DNA from 4 places in the Pseudoalteromonas sp. NEC-BIFX-2020_002 genome. Region 1 is predicted to be linked to each of the others. Evidence: predicted binding sites of a transcription regulator. Region 1 holds the regulator's gene; each other region holds the start of a gene.
The links. Region 1 encodes sigma-54, which starts transcription at its own class of promoters, with help from an activator protein. Its sites were predicted from a motif close to GTTGGCACGNNNNTNGNNT; they were not measured.
Positions count from the first base shown of each region.

Region 2: the regulator sigma-54 is predicted to act here: its motif matches at 2,474-2,492, upstream of HJP15_RS10640 (DUF3192 domain-containing protein).
Region 3: the regulator sigma-54 is predicted to act here: its motif matches at 2,760-2,778, upstream of HJP15_RS05175 (FimV/HubP family polar landmark protein).
Region 4: the regulator sigma-54 is predicted to act here: its motif matches at 2,608-2,626, upstream of HJP15_RS03535 (EF-hand domain-containing protein).

Region 1 is NZ_JABEPJ010000013.1:2,265-7,425, reverse strand. It holds gene kdsC (3-deoxy-manno-octulosonate-8-phosphatase KdsC) at 1-166, shown strand, start outside; gene lptC (LPS export ABC transporter periplasmic protein LptC) at 163-717, shown strand; gene lptA (lipopolysaccharide transport periplasmic protein LptA) at 707-1,240, shown strand; gene lptB (LPS export ABC transporter ATP-binding protein) at 1,237-1,962, shown strand; gene HJP15_RS14640 (RNA polymerase factor sigma-54) at 2,029-3,525, shown strand; gene hpf (ribosome hibernation promoting factor) at 3,555-3,842, shown strand; gene HJP15_RS14630 (PTS sugar transporter subunit IIA) at 3,847-4,299, shown strand; gene rapZ (RNase adapter RapZ) at 4,320-5,161, shown strand, end outside.
Region 2 is NZ_JABEPJ010000008.1:49,008-54,168, forward strand. It holds gene HJP15_RS10630 (PAS domain-containing hybrid sensor histidine kinase/response regulator) at 1-690, shown strand, start outside; gene HJP15_RS10635 (diguanylate cyclase) at 674-1,588, shown strand; gene HJP15_RS10640 (DUF3192 domain-containing protein) at 2,052-2,429, opposite strand; gene HJP15_RS10645 (D-2-hydroxyacid dehydrogenase) at 2,591-3,535, opposite strand; gene zntR (Zn(2+)-responsive transcriptional regulator) at 3,636-4,049, shown strand; gene HJP15_RS10655 (SO_0444 family Cu/Zn efflux transporter) at 4,033-5,161, shown strand, end outside.
Region 3 is NZ_JABEPJ010000003.1:182,728-187,888, reverse strand. It holds gene HJP15_RS05175 (FimV/HubP family polar landmark protein) at 1-2,658, opposite strand, end outside; gene HJP15_RS05170 (aspartate-semialdehyde dehydrogenase) at 2,977-3,993, opposite strand; gene HJP15_RS05165 (4-phosphoerythronate dehydrogenase) at 4,038-5,156, opposite strand.
Region 4 is NZ_JABEPJ010000002.1:288,643-293,803, reverse strand. It holds gene HJP15_RS03555 (amidohydrolase) at 1-1,366, opposite strand, end outside; gene HJP15_RS03550 (EF-hand domain-containing protein) at 1,482-1,718, opposite strand; gene HJP15_RS03545 (EF-hand domain-containing protein) at 1,728-1,964, opposite strand; gene HJP15_RS03540 (hypothetical protein) at 2,085-2,312, opposite strand; gene HJP15_RS03535 (EF-hand domain-containing protein) at 2,333-2,560, opposite strand; gene HJP15_RS03530 (sensor histidine kinase) at 2,888-4,345, shown strand; gene HJP15_RS03525 (hypothetical protein) at 4,347-4,859, shown strand; gene HJP15_RS03520 (sigma 54-interacting transcriptional regulator) at 4,862-5,161, shown strand, end outside.

The DNA.
Region 1 (5,161 bases):
ACTGGTTGGCTTTGCAGTTGCTGTAAATGACGCACACCCGCTAATTAAGCGACTATCACATTACACAACAATGCTACCCGGTGGCTTTGGTGCAGTACGCGAGCTAACCGACTTATTAATGCTAGTTAATGGAAAATCATTGACCAGTGAAGGGACTAGCTCATGAATAGTGCGCGTTTAATATTAAGCGTATTATTTATAGGTTTTATGGCGTGGTTGTGGCTCCCGTACTTTAGCCAAACAACGACCACGGTAAAAAATCAAGAAGATGTGATAGCAAAACCTGATTATACCGCGGTCGAATTAAAGCAAACCGCATTTGATGAACAAGGTAAAATTAGCCACAAAGTAACCGCAGCAAAAATGGAACTTTATCAGCAGTTAGGATTTACTTACTTTGAAAAGCCTATTTTTACTTTATATAATCAACAGCAAACGTGGCAAATCAATGCGCAAGAAGCCACATTATATGAAAATAACCAGTTGATTTTAGAAGGCAATGTTGTTGCTAAAAATCTCACAAACAACGCAATGATTAAGCATATTAATGCCGATAACATCTTGGTTGATATTGAACAACAAACCATGAGTTCAGAACAGCCTGTTGAATTAATCGGACCAAATTTAAAGACCACCGGACGCGGCCTTAGAGCCGACTTAAAAGCCGAAGTCGTAGAACTTATTAACCATACGCGAACCATATATTATGACCAATAAATTTGCTCACTTACTTGTAATACCTAGCTTGTTCATTGCCCTTTCAAGCTTTGCTGAAGGTACTCTTCCACTTGCAGACCAAGTATCGATAAGCGCTGATAAACAGCTTGCACAGCTGAAAAAAAATGTCGGTATTTTTGAAAAAAACGTAGAGATAATCCATGGTAATCGTCGTATCACAGCTGATCACCTAGAAGTGCACAAACGTGAAGATTTAGGTGATAATAAGCAGCTGCTTGTTGCCACTGGAAGCCCTGCATACTTTGAAGAAAAACAAACAGATGGCACAATTATGAGCGCCAGCGCCAATGAGGTTCGTTACGATGTTGATAAACGCTATTTAACTTTAATCGGTAACGCCCAAGTCACTCAAGCAGGTCAAAAGATTAATGCCAAAAGTATTACATACGACATGGACCAACAATTAATTAGCGCTGAAAAAGATGAAAATTCAGACGAACGAGTGCATACAATATTAGTCCCAGTAAACACTAAAAAAGATAACGAAAAAGGTCAGCCATGAGCACATTAAAAGCTGAGTTTTTAGCAAAAAGTTATAAAGGCCGCCAAGTCGTAAAAAATGTAGGCTTAGAAGTCAGCGCTGGTAGCATTGTTGGCTTACTTGGCCCTAATGGCGCAGGCAAAACCACCACTTTTTACATGATTGTAGGATTAGTGCCAAGCGACAAAGGTAAAATAAGCATAGATGATAACGACATCACCTTATTACCAATGCACAGCCGTGCACGTTTAGGGATTGGCTATTTACCGCAAGAATCTTCGATATTTCGCAAACTGACCGTTTACCAAAACCTGATGGCGATACTCGAAACCCGTAAAGAGCTAAATAAACAAGCTCGTGAAGAAGCGCTTGATGGCTTACTTGATGAATTTAGCATTCAGCACATCCGCGATAGTCAAGGTATGGCATTATCTGGTGGTGAACGCCGTCGCGTTGAAATTGCTCGCGCTTTAGCCGCAAACCCTAAATTTATCCTATTAGATGAGCCTTTTGCTGGCGTTGATCCTATTTCGGTGTTAGATATAAAGAAGATTATTGAACATCTTAAAAACCGTGGGATAGGCGTACTTATTACCGACCACAATGTACGAGAAACCCTTGATGTTTGTGAAAAAGCCTACATAGTTTCTCATGGGGAGTTAATTGCATCAGGCACTCCTGAGCATGTACTTGCCGACCAAACAGTCCGCGACGTTTATTTGGGTGAGCAATTTAGGCTATAAAGCCACGCCCGGCTAAGGTTCTGCTAGACTTAATTATGACAACAATAAAAGGATTGTTAGAGATACATGAGGCAATCACTCCAGCTGCGCATGGGCCAGCAACTTACAATGACACCACAGCTACAACAAGCTATTCGTTTGTTACAGTTGAGCACATTAGATCTTCAACAAGAGATCCAAGAAGCACTAGATAGCAATCCATTACTTGAGGTCGATGAAAATGACTTTGGTGATGAATCAGGTGGTAAGAACGAACAAAAACAAGATACTGATGATCAAACTGTCAGTGCCTCAGCTGATGACACGCCAAGTGAATACGAACAAGAAAGCAGTGAAGCGCTAGCAAAAGATACCGTAAGCGACGAAATGGCGATGGATGTTACATGGGATGAATACATGAGCGCCGCACCAAGCTCTTCATCAGGGCCAATGCCTGAAGATGAATCTATTTATCAAGGCGCTTCATCTGAAACCCTCCACGATCACCTTATGTGGCAACTACAGCTGACTCATTTTAGTCCGACTGACGAAGCTATCGCGATAGCCATTGTCGAAGCGGTTGATGACTCAGGTATTCTTACACTAAGCTGTGAAGACATTGCTGAAAGCCTAAACAAAGGTAATAACGAAGAAGAAATTGAACTTGATGAAGTTCAAGCGGTATTAAAGCGTATTCAGTTATTTGATCCGGTCGGTATTGCTGCACGCAGCCTACCTGAATGTTTATGTATTCAGCTAAATCAATTTGATCCTGCAACGCCTTGGATTGCCGAAACAAAAATGATTTTAACTGATCATATCGATTTATTAGCTAGTCGCGACTATCGTACTTTGATGAAAAAGACTAAGCTAAAGGAAGATGAACTAAAAGAAGTAATGACACTCATCCACAGCCTTAATCCAAAGCCTGCGGATACCATAGTTCGAGAAGAGTCAGAGTACGTTATTCCCGACGTGTCAGTGAAAAAAATTAAAGGCCGCTGGGTGGTAGAGCTCAACCCAGATAGCATGCCAAAAATTAGAGTTAACAGCCAATATGCGGCGATGTCGCGCTCAGTAAAATCGAGCACTGACAGCCAATTTATTCGCTCTCATTTACAAGAAGCTAAATGGTTTATAAAAAGCCTAGAAAGTCGTAATGACACATTACTCAAAGTAACTAACTGCATTGTTAAACAGCAGCAAGGTTTTTTTGAGCATGGCCCCGAGGCTATGCGACCTATGGTATTAAACGATGTTGCTGAAATGGTTGAAATGCATGAATCAACAATCTCCCGGGTAACAACCCAGAAGTACATGCATACACCACGTGGTATTTTTGAGTTAAAGTATTTTTTCTCAAGCCATGTCAGTACCGAAAATGGCGGAGAATGCTCATCGACAGCAATTCGTGCACTCATAAAAAAATTGATTGCAGCAGAAAACTCAGCTAAACCATTGAGTGATAGTAAAATTGCAGATATATTGGCAGAGCAAGGTATCAAAGTAGCTAGACGAACAATAGCAAAGTACCGTGAATCGCTAGCTATTCCACCGTCAAATCAACGTAAAAGCTTGATTTAAGGCGTAAAACCACAAGAAGGAAAATGCTTATGCAACTAAATTTAACTGGTCGTCACGTAGAAATTACTGATTCATTAAGAGACTATGTAAACAATAAGTTTGCGAAGCTTGAGAGGCATTTTGATCACATCAACAATGTCCATGTTATTCTTGACGTAGAAAAGCTCAACCAAAAAGCAGAAGCAACATTACATGTCAGTGGCGCAGAGCTATTTGCCTCAACGCAGCACCAGGACATGTATGCCGCGATTGACGGGCTCATCGATAAACTCGACCGTCAAGTTATCAAACACAAAGAGAAGCACGCTCGACACTAACACTATGAAACTAAGTTCACTTACTTGTCAGGACTGCAGTAAAGCTGCGGTCCTTTTTAATAGCAAAAAACGTATCCTCGAATTTATCAGCCAATTGGCTCATGAACGGCTTCCTCACTTATCACAACAAGACATATTGAGTGCTCTATTAAATAGAGAAAAATTAGGTAGTACAGGTATTGGCCGTGGTATCGCGATCCCGCATGGTCGTATGAGTGGCGCACAAGAACCACTCGCTTTAATTTTAGTAAGCGAACAACCAATCAATTTTGATGCCATTGATAATCGCCCCGTCGATATTTTTGTTGCACTCATCGTACCTGATGGTGACAGTGAACTTCATTTAAAGACGTTGGCTACAATTGCTGATAAACTCAACGACAAAGAGTTTTGTAAACAAATACGTAGCGCAAAAACAGACCAAGATCTATATCAAGTCATTGTTGAACAGTCGTAGTTAAAAGAAGGAGAGTTTACATGGAATTAATTATCATCAGTGGGCGCTCAGGGTCAGGTAAATCTGTCGCTTTGCGTGTATTAGAAGACCTTGGCTATTATTGTGTTGATAATATCCCTGTAAACTTATTACCGTCGTTAGTACGTAGTGTATCTGATAACTACGATAAGATTGCCGTCAGTATTGATGTGCGTAACTTACCCAAAGAACAGCAAGAGTTTAATGATATTCTTGAGTATCTTCCGGGGTTTGCAAACCCAACTCTATTTTATCTAGACAGTGACGACCAAACGCTCATTAAGCGCTTTTCTGAAACACGCCGTTTACACCCACTTTCTTTAGATTCACTGCCACTTGATTTAGCCATTAAACAAGAAAAAGTGCTCTTAGATGTACTTATCACTCGCGCCGACTTTATTCTTGATACAACCGATTTAAGTGTCCACCAGCTGGCTGAATCAATTCGCGAAAAAATCTTAGGCAAAAAAGATAAAAAACTGATCATTACATTTGAGTCATTTGGTTTTAAGCATGGCATTCCTAAGGGAGCTGATTATGTATTTGATGCGCGCTTTTTACCAAACCCACACTGGGAACCTGAATTAAAGCCACTAACAGGGCTTGATCAACCGGTAAAAGATTATTTAGCGAGTCACAGCATAGTGCAAAAATTCACATGGCAAATTCAAACTTTTATGCAAACATGGTTACCACACCTTGAACGCAATAATCGTAGCTACTTAACAATTGCAATCGGCTGTACCGGTGGACAACATCGTTCAGTGTATTTAGCACAAACCATTGGCGAAAGCTTTGCAATGAGCCATAGTAATGTAAAAATTCGCCATCGCGAACAAGAATA
Region 2 (5,161 bases), on a different contig from region 1:
ATTGATGATAATCAGCTTAATATCGATATTATTAGTAATGTTTTAACTCAAGCTAATATTAATGTACTTACGGCGACAAGTGCTTTGTTAGGCTTGGAGTTAGTCAAGAAAATAATGCCAGATCTCATTCTAATGGATATACAAATGCCAGAAATGGATGGCTTACAGGCAGCGCAATTGCTGCGTAAGCAATATGATCAACAGCAGCTGCCGATTTTTGCGCTAACGGCGCATTGTGAACAAGCAGACGAGGATCGTTCATTAGCTGCAGGAATGAATAAACACCTAACAAAGCCCGTTATAGCCCCTACTTTATTGCAAGCAATTAATGATCTTGAAATTGAAATTCCCAATTTTTATGATGAACCTTTTGCATTGGAACAATTCTCCGGTGATAGTGATTTATTACTGGTTATGCTGGGGAAGTTTGCTAAATTATGTAATGACCACCTAAATAAATTAATAACATATAATCAACCAAGAGAACTGGAACGGTTAGTGCATAGCATTAAAGGCGTATCAGGAAACCTAGGATTTTGCAGGCTCTCAGAGTTGGCTAAGCAACTAGAGTATAAGTTACGCGCCTTGAAAGAAGCCGATCCATTATTACAGGATCAACTTATACAGGAGTTAAAACAAGCCATGGCTTATATCCAGATACAAGGACTAGCAGATGTTAAAAAGAGCTAAAATACTTATTGTTGATGATGATCCTCTTAATCGATTGGTATTGGAGAAAACACTTGCAAGTGAGCATGATATTTTCTTGGTTGAAAATGGTGAAAAAGCACTCACCTTTTTAAAATCAACAGCGGTTGATTTAATTATACTTGATATAGTGATGCCTGGTATTAGTGGCTATGAGGTATTAATTCAGTTAAAAGAAAATCCATCAACTCAAGCTCTCCCCGTTATTTTTATTTCGGCCAATACAAGTCATGATGATGAAGCTAAAGGGTTTGAACTAGGTGCTATGGATTATATTGCAAAACCTTTTAGCCCTACAATTGTAAAAGCTCGTGTCAGAAATCAATTACTTATAAAACAGAAAAATGACTTACTTGAAATGCTAGCATCCATTGATGGTTTGACGGAAATCCCAAATAGGCGTTATTTGGATGAAAACTTATCTCGGGAGTGGCGACGAAGCCGCCGAGCTGGAACCCCATTATCAGTTTTACTTATGGATATAGATCACTTTAAACGTTACAACGATTGTTATGGCCACCGTGCTGGAGATGACTGCTTGAAACGTATTGCGCATGCATTAGTGGGCGAATGTGAGCGTGCAAGTGATTTTGTTGCGCGTTATGGGGGAGAAGAGTTTGCTGCAGTGTTACCCGATATGGGAAAAAATGAAGCGTTGCAGTTTGCAAATAAGTTAAGAAATGCGGTGAAAAAATTAAATATACCGCATAAGGCATCATTAAATGCTGATCATATAACAATAAGTATTGGTGTTGCGACAACAGAGTGCGGCCAAGTATATGGCGAACATACACTGTTAGAAGAGGCTGATTTAGGGTTATATCAAGCGAAAGATGCTGGTCGAGATATCATTGTTGCGCGTGTCATTCGAACGCAATAATAAAAGAGCGAGTTAGGTTTTTAAAAGCTTTCAATGTTGTAGTTAGTTAAAATAAAATCATGGGTAGATTGTTATCTACCCAGCGCAATATACCCAAGGCACCTCAAGATGCAGAATTCAGCGTTTCACAGGTGCCTGTGAACCGCCCAATGGGTTAGTTTAAAAGCGATTTATACTGCGTTACTTTTATAAGGGGTTGATTTTAAAAATAGAACCACTATTACTTGCAACTAATGTCTTGTCTAAATCGCTTTTAATTCCAACGACCCTCGCATCTTGAGGTGGTTTAGGCAGATAATACCAATCTGCATAAATATTTGAACAATTTAACGAATTAAATCACGCTATAACGTCGTTAAAAATTTTTTATTTAGAACAACTAGATATAAAAATTTCTGCCTAGGTATAGCGCAATTTTCTTGTCGTTAAATAGACCCCATATCTACGCAGATTGGTATAAATGTTAGTTAAGTGATTTATAGATGGTATCGCCCACCCCAATGAGTTTCTCATTTTTAAATACAAGCGCAGTGCACTCATCTTTGGTCATTTTACCGTCAGAGTGAATGCTGTGAGTGGCGTAAAATAACACCTGATACACATCATCATTCTTTTTTAACAGCTCAGAGAAGTTAGGCGTTTTAAGTTTACTTAAAACAGATTGATAACTGCTATCTAAATCAATATTTGCAATAGCCTCTCGATTATATTTGTGGTGCTTTTCCCAGCTAGATGTATCACCGCCTGCCCAATGTGTTTCTGCTTCACCATCTGATACTGCAATAACGCATCCAGTTAAAAATGGTATTGTAAGTGCTGCGATTAAAAGTGTTTTTTTCATTATATTTGCCCTGATGCTAAGTACGGTATTTATTATTGAATATTTAGCAAATAGCTGGCCAAGTTTTTAGCTTGTTTAAAATCAGTGTGTTAGGTTTTTTGAAACCATATACCATGTGTGAATAGCATATGGCTTGGTATTTATAACTAATAATTAGTCTATTAGACCAGTCTATTTCGGCTCTCACCTTGGCTAAATGCACTGATATTCAAGCTTATCTGTTTAACTAGGCGAATGATTGACTCTTCACTGGCCCATGCAATGTGAGGGGTTAAAATTAAGTTGTGGCCTTGATAACCTGCTAGCGGGTTAGTGTCAGTGGCAGGCTCCTTCGTTAACACATCAACCCCAGCTGCGGCAATTTGATTCTCAGCGAGTGCATGGGCTAAGTCAGCTTCATTTACAATACCGCCTCTGGCTGTATTAATTAAAATAGCACAGGGCTTCATCATACTTAGCTCTTCTGCGCTAATTAGATCTCGGCTTTCATCAGTTAAAGGGCAATGTACGCTAATAATATCAGCGCTTTTTATTGCTTGATAAAATTCAGTGCGGCCTTGCCTAACGGGATGGTTTTTACGCTCAGCAAGAATGACGTGTGCGCCAAATGCATTGGCTACAGTTGCAACGGCTTTACCTAATGAACCATAACCAATAATCGCTAATGTTTTACCCGCAATTTCGTTAAAACTATAATCAAGACGGCAAAACATTTGGCTTTGCTGCCACTGCCCCTGTTGGCAATCATTAATATAGCGATGTGTATTACCGAGCAAGTTAGTAATTAATGCAAAAGTGTGTTGAACAACGCTAGGTGTAGAATATCCAGCTACATTGGCGACTGCAATGCCAAGCTCTTTCGCTGCGATTAAGTCGACATTATTTGTGCCAGTTGCTGCAACGCAAATAAGTTTAACTGCGGGGAGTTGTGCGAGCGTCTCGCGATTAAGTATAACTTTATTAGTGATCAACACATCGGCATTTAGGCTATGAGTAATAACTTGCTCAGTGCTCGTTAGAGGATAGCTTTTAAACTTACCAAACCCTTGAAAAGGCTTAAGTGAAGTGCCTGCTAAAGTATCGCTATCGAGTAGAGTGATATTCATACTATTTCCTTTAAAATAAAAATTATAAATACTTGACCTTAGTGTGTGCTCTAAGGTTTATAGTAAGTAAAAGTTGATAAAAAATTCATTGGAGACGATGATGAAAATAGGCGAATTTGCAAGCCAGTTAGGTGTCTCAACAGATACATTAAGGTACTACGAAAAGCATGCTTTGTTAACGGCTACATCGCGGACACAATCTGGGTATCGTGATTATAGCCAGTCAGACTTAAAACAAATGAAGTTTATTTTACGCGCAAAGAATGTCGGTTTTAGTTTGTCAGAAATTAAAGAGTTACTGCAAATTAAATTTCATAAACAGCAGCATTCATGCCACGAAGTTAAAAATTTAACCTTACAAAAGCGAGATCTTGTTGCAGAGCGCATTGCTGAATTAACGCGCTTTCATCAGTCATTATCTGTTTTAGCTGACAAATGCTGTGGCGGTGAAGAGCCCGCAGATAACTGCTCTATATTAACTACTTTGGAGGATATCGATGGACTTACTCAATAATTTTTGGCAGCTATTTTTATTATCTGCGCCTTGGTTAATGCTTGGTTTGCTGATCGCTGGCATGCTTAATGTTTATTTACCCGTTAACTTTCTTAACAAGTATTTGGGGAAAGAAGGTTTCTGGACCACGGTTAAAGCCGCACTGATTGGTGCGCCAATGCCTTTATGTTCATGTGGTGTTATCCCTGCTGCCATAGGGTTAAGACGTGCGGGCGCGTCAAAAAGCGCAACAACTGCATTTTTAGTCTCAACGCCAGAAACTGGGGTTGACTCGGTATCTGTATCATACGTTTTATTGGGCCCATTTATGGCCGTTATTCGTCCAATCGCAGCAATTTGTAGCGCAATCGTTGCAGGTGTTTTAGTTGGGCGAGATACAAAGGATGAGCAACCAATTGATCTAAAAAGTGATGAGGGCTTAGCGGGGAAACCAAGTTGTTGCTCAAAGAAACAACCTGAACCGACAGTAAAACCTAGCTGTTGTTCATCAAGTACAGGTTCAATAAAGGTAGAAAGTGAGACATGTTGCGCACCAAGCGCAGAGACAGCCAAACAAATTAATGAACCAAGTTGTTGTGATACGACAGACACGGTGACTGATACGCAATGGGAGAAGTTTAAACAAGCAGTAAGCTTTAGTTGTAATAAGTTGCTATCAGATACAATGAAATGGCTCATGATTGGTTTATTTTTTGCGGCATTGGTTCAAACTTTCGTACCTGAGTCATTTTTAACTCAGTGGGGGAGTGGTATTTTGGCAATGCTAGTGGTGATATTGATTAGTATTCCAATGTATATTTGTGCCACTGCCTCAACCCCTATTGCGGCTGGATTATTATTAAGTGGTGTTGCACCAGGGGCTGTTTTGGTCTTTATGTTGGCGGGCCCTGCAACAAACATAGCTACTCTTGGCGTTGTAGCAAACGAACTTGGTAGGCGAGCGGTTGCAGCCTATTTAACAGGGGTAATAGGCGTTGCATTACTGTTTGGCTTTTTAACTGATTACCTTGTTGCTGAATTTGGTTTTGTAGTTACGCCATTGCTAGGTGAGGAGCACCAGGTATTGCCGCATTGGTTAACTTTGCTCAGTGGGGTCATTTTACTGACATTAA
Region 3 (5,161 bases), on a different contig from region 1:
AAGCTCTGGTTCAACTTCAAGCTCTGGTTCAACTTCAAGCTCTGGTTCAACTTCAGGCTCTGGTTCAACTTCAGGCTCTGGTTCTTCTTCTGGCTCTGGTTCTTCTTCTGGCTCTGGTTCAACTTCGGGCTCTGGTTCAACTTCTGGCTCTGGTTCAGCTTCTGGCTCTGGTTCAACTTCGGGCTCTGGTTCAACCTCAAGCTCTGGTTCAACTTCGGGCTCTGGTTCAACTTCAGGCTCTGGTTCAACTTCAGGCTCTGGTTCAACTTCAGGCTCATCGGCTAAGCTCGATACTAGTGATTCTACTTCATCTAGATTAAGCTCATCTTCAACACCTGATAATTCATTCATTGAATCAGAAAGGGCTTCATCTAAATCAGTATTGTGATCAACATCATCGATTAAACTATCAATATCGTCTAAGTCAAAATCAGTGTCGTCTTCATCGACCAGCTCTGTTGGTTTTTCAGGCTCTGCGTCATCAATAAGGCTATCAATGTCGTCTAAATCAAAATCAGTGTCGTCTTCATCGACTAACTCTGTTGGTTTTTCAGGCTCTGCGGCTGCGTCATCAATTAAGCTGTCAATGTCGTCTAAATCAAAATCAGTGTCGTCTTCATCGACTAATTCTGTTGGTTTTTCAGGCTCTGCGGCTGCGTCATCAATTAAGCTGTCAATGTCGTCTAAATCAAAATCAGTGTCGTCTTCATCGACTAACTCTGTTGGTTTTTCAGGCTCTGCGGCAGCATCATCAATAAGGCTATCAATGTCGTCCAAGTCAAAATCAGTGTCGTCTTCATCGACTAACTCGGCTGGTTTTTCAGGCTCTGCGGCAGCGTCATCAATTAAGCTGTCAATGTCGTCCAAGTCAAAATCAGTGTCGTCTTCATCGACTAACTCTGTTGGTTTTTCAGGCTCCGCGGCAGCATCATCATCAATAAGGCTGTCAATGTCGTCCAAGTCAAAATCAGTGTCGTCTTCATCAACTAACTCGGCTGGTTTTTCAGGCTCCGCGGCAGCATCATCAATAAGGCTGTCAATGTCGTCCAAGTCAAAATCAGTGTCGTCTTCATCAACTAACTCGGCTGGTTTTTCAGGCTCCGCGGCAGCATCATCGATTAAGCTGTCAATGTCGTCTAAGTCAAAATCCTCATCGTTATTATTAAGTACATCAAGTTCTGGCTCTTCGTTAACAGAACTTTGTGCATCGATGAGTTCATCTATATCAAAGTCATCATCTTCACTAGCAAGTTCTTCACTGAGCGCAGCAAGGGCATCATCTGATTCTAACTCATCGAGGGAATCATCAATTTCCCCGTTTGCAGGCGCAGAAGAGCTGTCAACGGCATCTTCTGCAAATAAGTCATCTAGGTCTTCTGCACTTAAAATATCCCCGTCACCTTTTTCGGCATCAAGATCCAAGTCGATATCATCGCCTAAACTATCATCGTCTTGTTGGTCAAAATCTTGCTGCATGAAGATATCTAACTCATCATCTTCTTTGACTTCATCATCAAATACGATGTCATCACTTAATAGACCATCGAGTTCGTCTTGATTTAATAGACTGTCGCCATCTTCAAAATCGTCATCAATACTTTCATCATCAATACTGTCATCAAAAATAATGTCATCATCAGGCAGCATATCGCTGTCTAAGTTATCATCGAGTTGGACACTTAAATCATCTTGTACTGGATCAGGAATGATAGGATCTATTGAGGGGCCTAAATCAATATCTTCGTCTGGAACATAACTAGGGCTTTGTGGTAAAAACTCATCGTCGTCAATTACTTCATCTTCTTTATTACGTTTACGTAAAAACATCACCACTGCAAAAACAATTAATAAAGCCGGTATCGTCATTAGTAAAATAAGAACAAACGGATTTGCCAATAACGCGGCAAAATCAAACTCACTCTCCTCTTGTTGCTTTTTTACCTTTTGCTGCTCTATAAACTCATTTTGCTTTGCAATTAACTCTTTTAGTTGCTGCTGAATTTCACTATCTTGTCCTAGCTGATTTCGCACTTTTTCGAGCTCTTTAGAAATACCGGTTAGCTGCTTTTTTAAATTATTATTTTCAACTAAGATCTCTTCAACATTTTCAACTGATGATTTAAATTGCTTTTGCAACTCAACAAGTTGCGTACCTTGCTCGGTTTTTATCGTGTTGATTTCTTGTTTTAATTCTTTTTTTGCTTCGTCAACATCAACTTTTCGCGCTTGTGTTACTTTTGTTTTGGAGCTTTCGATATCACTTTGAGTTAATGTTCCGTTTTTCTTTTTATCCCATAAGTCATCATCTTGCTCAGATCGTTGTTTTGCTAATTGAGGGCTAATGTTACGAATTTCGCGTAGTGTAGGTATTTTGAGGTACGCGCCATCACGCATATGATTTAGATTTTGATCTAAAAATGAATTGGGGTTTTTCTCATACAATGCCTGCATCACCTGATAAATACTTACAGAGTTATCTGGTCGCACTTTCGCTGCAATACGCCATAACGTATCGGTTGGCTTTATTGGTCCAATTGAACGCCCTTGAACGCCGTAATCAACGCCTTTAGGCCCTTTTAGTTGGGTGCCGTCTTGGGAGTATATTGGTGTTGCCACCAATGCAGACGCTAATAAGAGGAGTGTAGCTAAACCGCGCATGCTGATCCTTTAATGTTTAAATGTTAACGCAGCACCTAAAAAACAGGCGCTTAAACATTGATTATTTCTTGCAGAAATAACTGACATAAATAAAATAGTTAATTCAATTTTCTTGCAAGCTCTATTCCAGTTGCAAACTATAAACCAGTTGCGTCTTTATATCTATCGCAACACTTTGATACTTAATAGCTTAAATTTTATCAGCCGGAAGAGTTTTTATAGTTATTGTTAAGTTTATACGCTTTTAGCCATCATGCGGCAATTATTTGGCAGTTTAAAAATAAAAAAGCGGCAATTTGCCGCTATTTCTACTTATTCTTAAAGATAATTTGCAATAAGCTCTTCAGCTATTTGTACACTATTAGTAGCTGCGCCTTTTCGGGTATTATCGCTAACAACCCACATATTTAATCCATGCGGGTGCGAAATATCTTGACGTAAACGCCCTACATAAACAGTATCATTACCGCTTGCATCTGATACTGGCGTTGGATAATCACCTTCATCTTCAATAAGTTCAAGGCCCGGGGCATCTTTGAGTAACTGCTTAACATGTTCAAAATCATATGGCATGCGTGTTTCAATGTTTATCGCTTCAGAATGACCAAAAAACACAGGTACTCGCACACATGTTGGGTTTACTGCAATAGTAGTGTCACCCAATATTTTATGGGTTTCATTAACCATTTTCATTTCTTCGCGTGTATAGCCGTTATCTTCAAACACATCAATTTGTGGGATTACATTGAATGCCATCTGCTTTGGAAATACTTGGCTATCAACTGGGCGCGCATTCATTAGATTTGCAGTTTGTTTTGCAAGCTCATCAACGGCTTCTTTGCCAGCACCCGATACTGCTTGATAGGTCGATACATTAATACGGTCAATACCGTACGCATCGTATATCGGCTTTAATGCCACCATCATTTGAATCGTTGAGCAGTTAGGATTGGCAATAATATTGCGGTTTCTGAAATCAGCCAAACTTGCAGCATTAACTTCAGGCACAATCAATGGTACTTCAAAGTCATTTCTAAAATGTGATGTGTTATCAATAACTATACAGCCCGCATCAGCTGCAATCGGTGCATATTTTTCTGACACACTGCCACCTGCTGAAAACAAGCCAATATGCGCTTGACTAAAGTCAAAACCTTCAACATCTTGCACTTCTATAGTTTCACCACGAAACTTAATATCTTCACCGGCACTGCGGCTGCTTGCCAATAAAAATAATTGATCAACAGGAAACTTACGATCTTCTAACGTTTCAATAATTTGGCGGCCAACAAGACCTGTAGCACCAAGTACGGCAACATTATATTTTTGTGACATGTGTATTCCTCTATTAACAACCGCCCTTATGGCCATTGTCTAAATTATATTAAGTTAAACCCGAGCGCCGCTAGTACATCTGCATGCTGATTTGCGCCTGTGATATTTAGCGTGCTGAATTCACGCCTAATTGGATAGTTTTTTCTAAGGCTATCAAAACCTTGATTTACCAAATCTCGTCGTAAAATACCGTCATCTCGGCGCACATCATAGATAAGATGAATAAGTTGACCAAGATCAGGTATATCAAATGTTTCCTGCAGGTTAATATCCGTAATACTTGGTACAGGTAAAAAATCAGCTAAGGATTTCTTCGCTTCGACCTTTTCAAGTTCACATAGCTTTTGATACAGCATTTGTGTACCACGTGCTTTACCTTCAAGTGTGTGCCCTGCAATATGCACACTTGCCAATCGTGTATATTCAAGAAGCTCAGTTAATATTGTGGGTTCGTTTTCCCATACGTCAATAACTAAATCAAGTTGTGCACCATCTTGCATTACCTCAAGCAAGGCTTGATTATCAATAACGTCGCCTCTGCTGGCATTGATGATAATAGTACCGGCTTTGAGCGCTAACAAACGTGCTTTATTCAGCAAATGCAACGTGCTGTGTTTGCCTGTTTTTATCAAAGGAACATGAAATGTTACGATGTCAGATTGAGTTAGTAGCAACTCTAGATCTTGATGTTCATCAAGCTGCCCGGCTTCATATTTAGGTGGATCGCACACTAATACGGTGACATTTAGCGCTTTTAACTTTTCACGCAAACAACTACCTATGCTTCCAACCCCAACAATACCAATTGTCTTGCCTTCAATACTACTTGCATTTTCTTGGCACAAAGCAAAAATACTACTAATTACATATTCAGCAACTGCTATTGCATTACACCCAGGCGCACTTGTAAATGCGATATTACGATCTTTTAAAAGTGCGGTGTCTATATGATCGATACCAATGGTTGCAGTACCTACAAACTTCAATTTATTTGCACTGTGAAGCAATGCGCTATTAACCTGCGTAACTGAACGCGTAAGTAATACATCAACATCGATTAACTGTTCACTTTGTAAAGTACGCCCATCGAAACGCGTTACTTCACCAAAATCAGCAAAGTATTGCTCAACAAGTGGCATATTTTGATCAGCAAGTATTTTCATTAACA
Region 4 (5,161 bases), on a different contig from region 1:
AAAGGCCATCAAAAGGGTTGGCAAGCTCGACCGGATAATCAGAACCAGCTGCAACTACAGATCCTTGTTTTAAAAACGTTTGCCATGCGTATGCGCCTATTAATTGCTGCTCAGATAGGCGTTGCTGCGCCATATGCATGTCAGAGGTAGCATGAACAGGTTGCATCGACGGAATTATTTTTAATGTTTTAAATCGAGCAATATCCTCTGGGGCAACAATTTGAGCATGCTCTATGCGGTTACGCAGTAAAATCCCCCCCGTTTTTTTAAATACATTTTGATATGCATCTAATACTATCCGGTTTGCCTTATCACCAATTGCATGTGTATTGGCACTAAAGCCACTACGAAAGCTTAATGTTAGTAGTTCTTCTAATCGCTGTTGAGTTTCGAGCATTAACCCTTGATGGTCAGTTCGATCAGCGTAATCAGCTAATAAAGCAGCACCGCGGCTACCTAAAGCGCCATCTGCGTATATTTTAACACTACGAATTGACATAAAATCATTTAGATCTTTGTAGCGGCCAGCTTTGAGCATCGTTTTAAAGTCAGGATCTGCTGCGCTGAGCATAGCAACAATTCGCAGAGGCAAAGTGCCAGCAGCAGCTCTGCTTTTATAAATTAGCCATGTTTGCTTATCAATCCCTGCATCATGGGTTGAGGTGATCCCTAAACTTAATAAATGTTGGCCTGCTTGATCTAAAGCCAAATTAACACTGTGATCTGATGGGGCAGGAATATGTGAAGTGATCAAGCTTTGTGCTTTATCAATAAAAATACCGCTTGGTTGAGCACTATGATCGCGAATTATCTCACCTCCATCGGGAGTAGGGGTTTTAATCGTGATATTAGCAAGTTCAATCGCCTTACTGTTAGCCCAAATTGCATGCCCATCAACCCGAGATAGTACAACTGGGGTATCTTTAATTATTTTATCTAAGTCGCCAGCGGTGGGAAATTGCTTATCGGGCCATAATTCTTGATCCCAACCACGGCCAATGATCCAACTTTCTTTATTGCTTTTTGCAAATTCAGCAAGCGTGGTTTGTACTTGAACTATTGATTGACTACCTCGTAAATCTAATTGCGTTAAATTATTGCCTAAACCTATGACATGGCCGTGTGCATCAATGAGTCCAGGTAGTAAGGTTTGCTTTTTTGCATCAATACTTTGTGAGCCTGGGAAATTATTTTTGAGTTCATCGTCTCCGATTTTAACTACTTTGCCATCTTTTATTACTAACGTTGAAAACTGCTTTAATTCACCTTTGTAAGTAGGAGTGTAACCATTGGCGTTGTATATTACAGTGGTTGATGCGAGGCTGGGAAAGGTAAGTGTTAAAAATAAAAGCAGTAAGCGTTTCATAGATTGTTCTTATTATTGTGTTTATTCAACATTAACAGAGAATCTCATCGCCGCAAGTTATTTTCAAAACACAGGATGCAATTTGGGTAAGAAAAAAGGAGCAGAATATGATCCTTTATTTACTAGCATATAGGGTAAATTCGCTTAGCGATAACTTATTATCTTTATCGGTATCATAACTTTTAAAACGTGACCAAAGAGCGGGATCTTTGGCTGATTCCGATCGCGTAAGCAGACCATCTTTATTTCGGTCTAAATTGTTGAAGATATCTTTGATTTTATCAGTTGTTGCAAAACTGCCACAACTAATGGTTAGTAGGGCTATTAACCCTAATTGTGTCTTGTACTTCATAGGCACTCACTAATAGAGATTGTTAGTTAAAAAATCTTTAAATTCCACAAGTGAAATCCTATTATCCTGATCTTTATCCCAGCGTTGGTAGTTACTAAGTAATTGTGGCTGAGGCTCTAATTCGTCGTGGGTTAAATAACCATCTTTGTTGTAATCTAGGTGATTAAAACGCTGCTTTACATCAAGTGCAGCAACGCCAAAGCTACTTATTAATAACACCGAGCATATCAATGTTACGCTTTTCATTTTTAATATCCTTTAAAAGAAGAAAGAGTAAAGTATTTGCCATAATTTAAATCCCAACAATAAATCCGTTTACACACTCCCTCCGGGATTATGGCAAATACTTTAACGTCTTTTTAAATTTTAAATTTTAAATTTAGAGAATTCTTGCTCAGATAAGTGTTCGTCTTGATTATCATCAAGATCACTAAACTGTTTAAACAGCGCCATGTTTTTTTTCGCTTCAAGCAGTGATATTTGCCCGTCAGAGTCAATATCTAATTTTGCAAATTTAACATTCAGTTGCGCTGCTAAAACGGTGGCGCTTATCATTAAAAAAAGCAGTGAAAATGCGGCGATAAGTTGTTTCATATCAGTTTTCCTAGTTAAAGTTATTGGAGAAATAGTTTAAATTCAGCAAGGGAAATTTGACCATCTTGGTCTTTATCAATTTGCTCAAAGCTTTCATGTAATAAGGCATCCTCAGATGCTTCGGCTGAACTTAAGCTGCCATTACCGTCTTTGTCTAATTCAGAAAACGTAATTTTCGCATCCATTGCAAAAGCGGCGCTACTGAGTAAGGTACTTATGCATACGCACAATACAGTTAATTGTTTCATGTGATGTCCTTATAATCTGAACCCAAACTTCATAATTACAAGTAGTACTACAAAAACGATGCCAACTATTTTTAATGTTTATTATCAGTAGTTTAAGGTTTTTCATTGGTGTTAAACTGAAATAATTACCCAGAACTGTGTCTTTTTTGCAACATAACGCGAGGGGAAATAATAAATACTACTAAAAACATGCAATTAGCTTGTCTCAATTTTGCGTCAAGAAGCTAAGTGAGAAGAATTGATTTACCTCATTCATTATTTTTATTGATTCAGCTCGTGTATAAGTAGCAGATCAGATAATAAAACATTTAAATGAAGGGAATAGCTATGTTGGTGCCGTTTGGTAAAAAGTACTCTGCAATACTTGCTTGGCGACCTAACTTAATCGGACAATTTTTATTTAGTACATTGCTATCTTTACTACCATTGTCATTAGTTGTGATTGTATTTTTAAACGCTTTAAATAAACAACTGGCTGTAACTCAGCAAATCGTAAGTGATAACTACCAAGTTACTAAATCGTTTAATAACCTAAAGCAAGAGCTTAACAGTCTTGAGCGTGCAACGCGGCAAAATTGGGTGTTAAAAAGTGACTCGTTAGATAAGTTGATAATAGATAAATGGCAATCATCTTTGGGCAATATCGATGAGCTTATGTTTATAAGTCCCGCATCTGAGTATATTAATCAGTGGCAGCAATTGTCGCAGGCATTGCAGCTGGCACATGAGCAGTTAGTTATTCAGCAACGACAAGATGCCCAGTTATTTATTCCAATGAGTGAATTAATTACCAGCCAAGCCTTATGGCTAAAAGATCAAAATGAATTACAAATTACAAAAAACCAATTAGAACTAAAAGCATTACAAAACTCTTTTATTAACTGGCTAATAGCGTTAATTCCTTTGACGCTATTAGTTGGCGGTGGTTTTTTATGGCGTATTAGCGGAAGGTTAAAAGGGCTAACGTCAGTAATTGATAAGCTAGGGCAAGGACATTGGCAACAACAAATATCTGTACAAGGCTCAGCTGAACTAGTTGAGCTGGGAAACAAGTTGCAATGGGTGCAAGAACAGCTACATATTCTAGAGCAACAAAAAGATACTTTTTTACGTCACGTTACTCATGAGTTAAAAACACCGCTGGCGTCTATGGTTGAGGGCACTGATTTATTGGCGGATGAAATTGTTGGTCCTATGAATACAGAGCAACAAGCGGTGCTTGAACTAATTACCCAAAGCACAGTGCGTTTGCGAGCAATGATTGACAGCTTGCTTAGCTACAATGCAATCAGAACAAGCAAAGAAAGTATTAATGAGATTGACTTTAAGCATCTCATTAATAAAATAAACAGTCATTTTGAGCATCGTTTATTAGCGCGAAATCAAACGATTAGTTGGCAATCGAGTTTACCTGAGCAGCCCATAGCAGTGGCTGCTGAACTCATTGAAATGATGTTGATTCAACTCATTTCAAATGGCTTGAAGTTCTCACCTACAGGCAGTGTTGTTAATATTACTCTTGGGTTGTCACAAAGTAACTTAACAATGGTTGTGAGCGACACCGGCTGTGGCATTAAAGACCAAGATAAAACACATATATTTAGCGCTTTTTATCAAGGTAAGCACGCTAAAGATATTAGTGCACAAGGCAGTGGTTTGGGACTTACCATAGTGAAAGAGTCCGTTGAGCAGTTAATGGGCAGATTAGAACTTGAAAGCAATGAGCCACACGGTTGTCGTTTTGTGATCCACATACCAATTAATGAAAAGCAGGGAGTTAAGTAGCATGGGCGTGCGCTTTAAAACCATTTTAATGGTTTATATTACAGTCTTAGGGCTTGCAGGATGCGAGTTGATTAAACCATCAGTTAATAACAACGAGCAAGCGATTAAAGTTGTAGAACCCAACCCTAAGCCGCGACCAAAAAGTGAGCCCATGTATCCGCCTGCTGAGGTTGTAATTGGCTGGCATGCAAAAGCGTGTGGTGGTTTTAAGGCCACAGATACTAAGGCTGTTTATATTGGTGCGGCTGCAATTGAGCGTTACTTTGATTTTAGTTGTAAGAATAATTCGTTGGAGCCCACTAAAGTTTTAGCTAAATTACTGCAGTTGGATCAGGCTTTTTACTGGCCTGATGATATTAAACAGTACCTTTGGCTGCAAAAACAACAAATTAAGCAACAGATCAGTGCTCAAGAAGCACAGCAAGCACTGAATGATAAAATGCAAAAAACCATGTCATCACTGGCAACCATTGAGCAACAACTATTACTACGCGAAGAGACAAAGGAGCACTAATTATGTCAACAGAGCAAAACCAAGGTGCGCGCATATTATTGGTTGATGATGATACAAGCTTATTAAAGTTATTAGCTATTCGTATTGAATCCAAAGGCTACCAAGTAACGACCTGTGAAAGTGGCATGGCAGCGTTACAATTATTAAAAAACAACGTGTTTGATGCTGTTGTCACCGATTTAAGAATGGACGAAATGGATGGCATGGCACTTCACCGCCAATTGCAAAGTCGTTATCCCGCATTGCCAGTAATAATGATGACAGCTCACGGCTCGATACCCGATGCAGTGGAAGCAACTAAA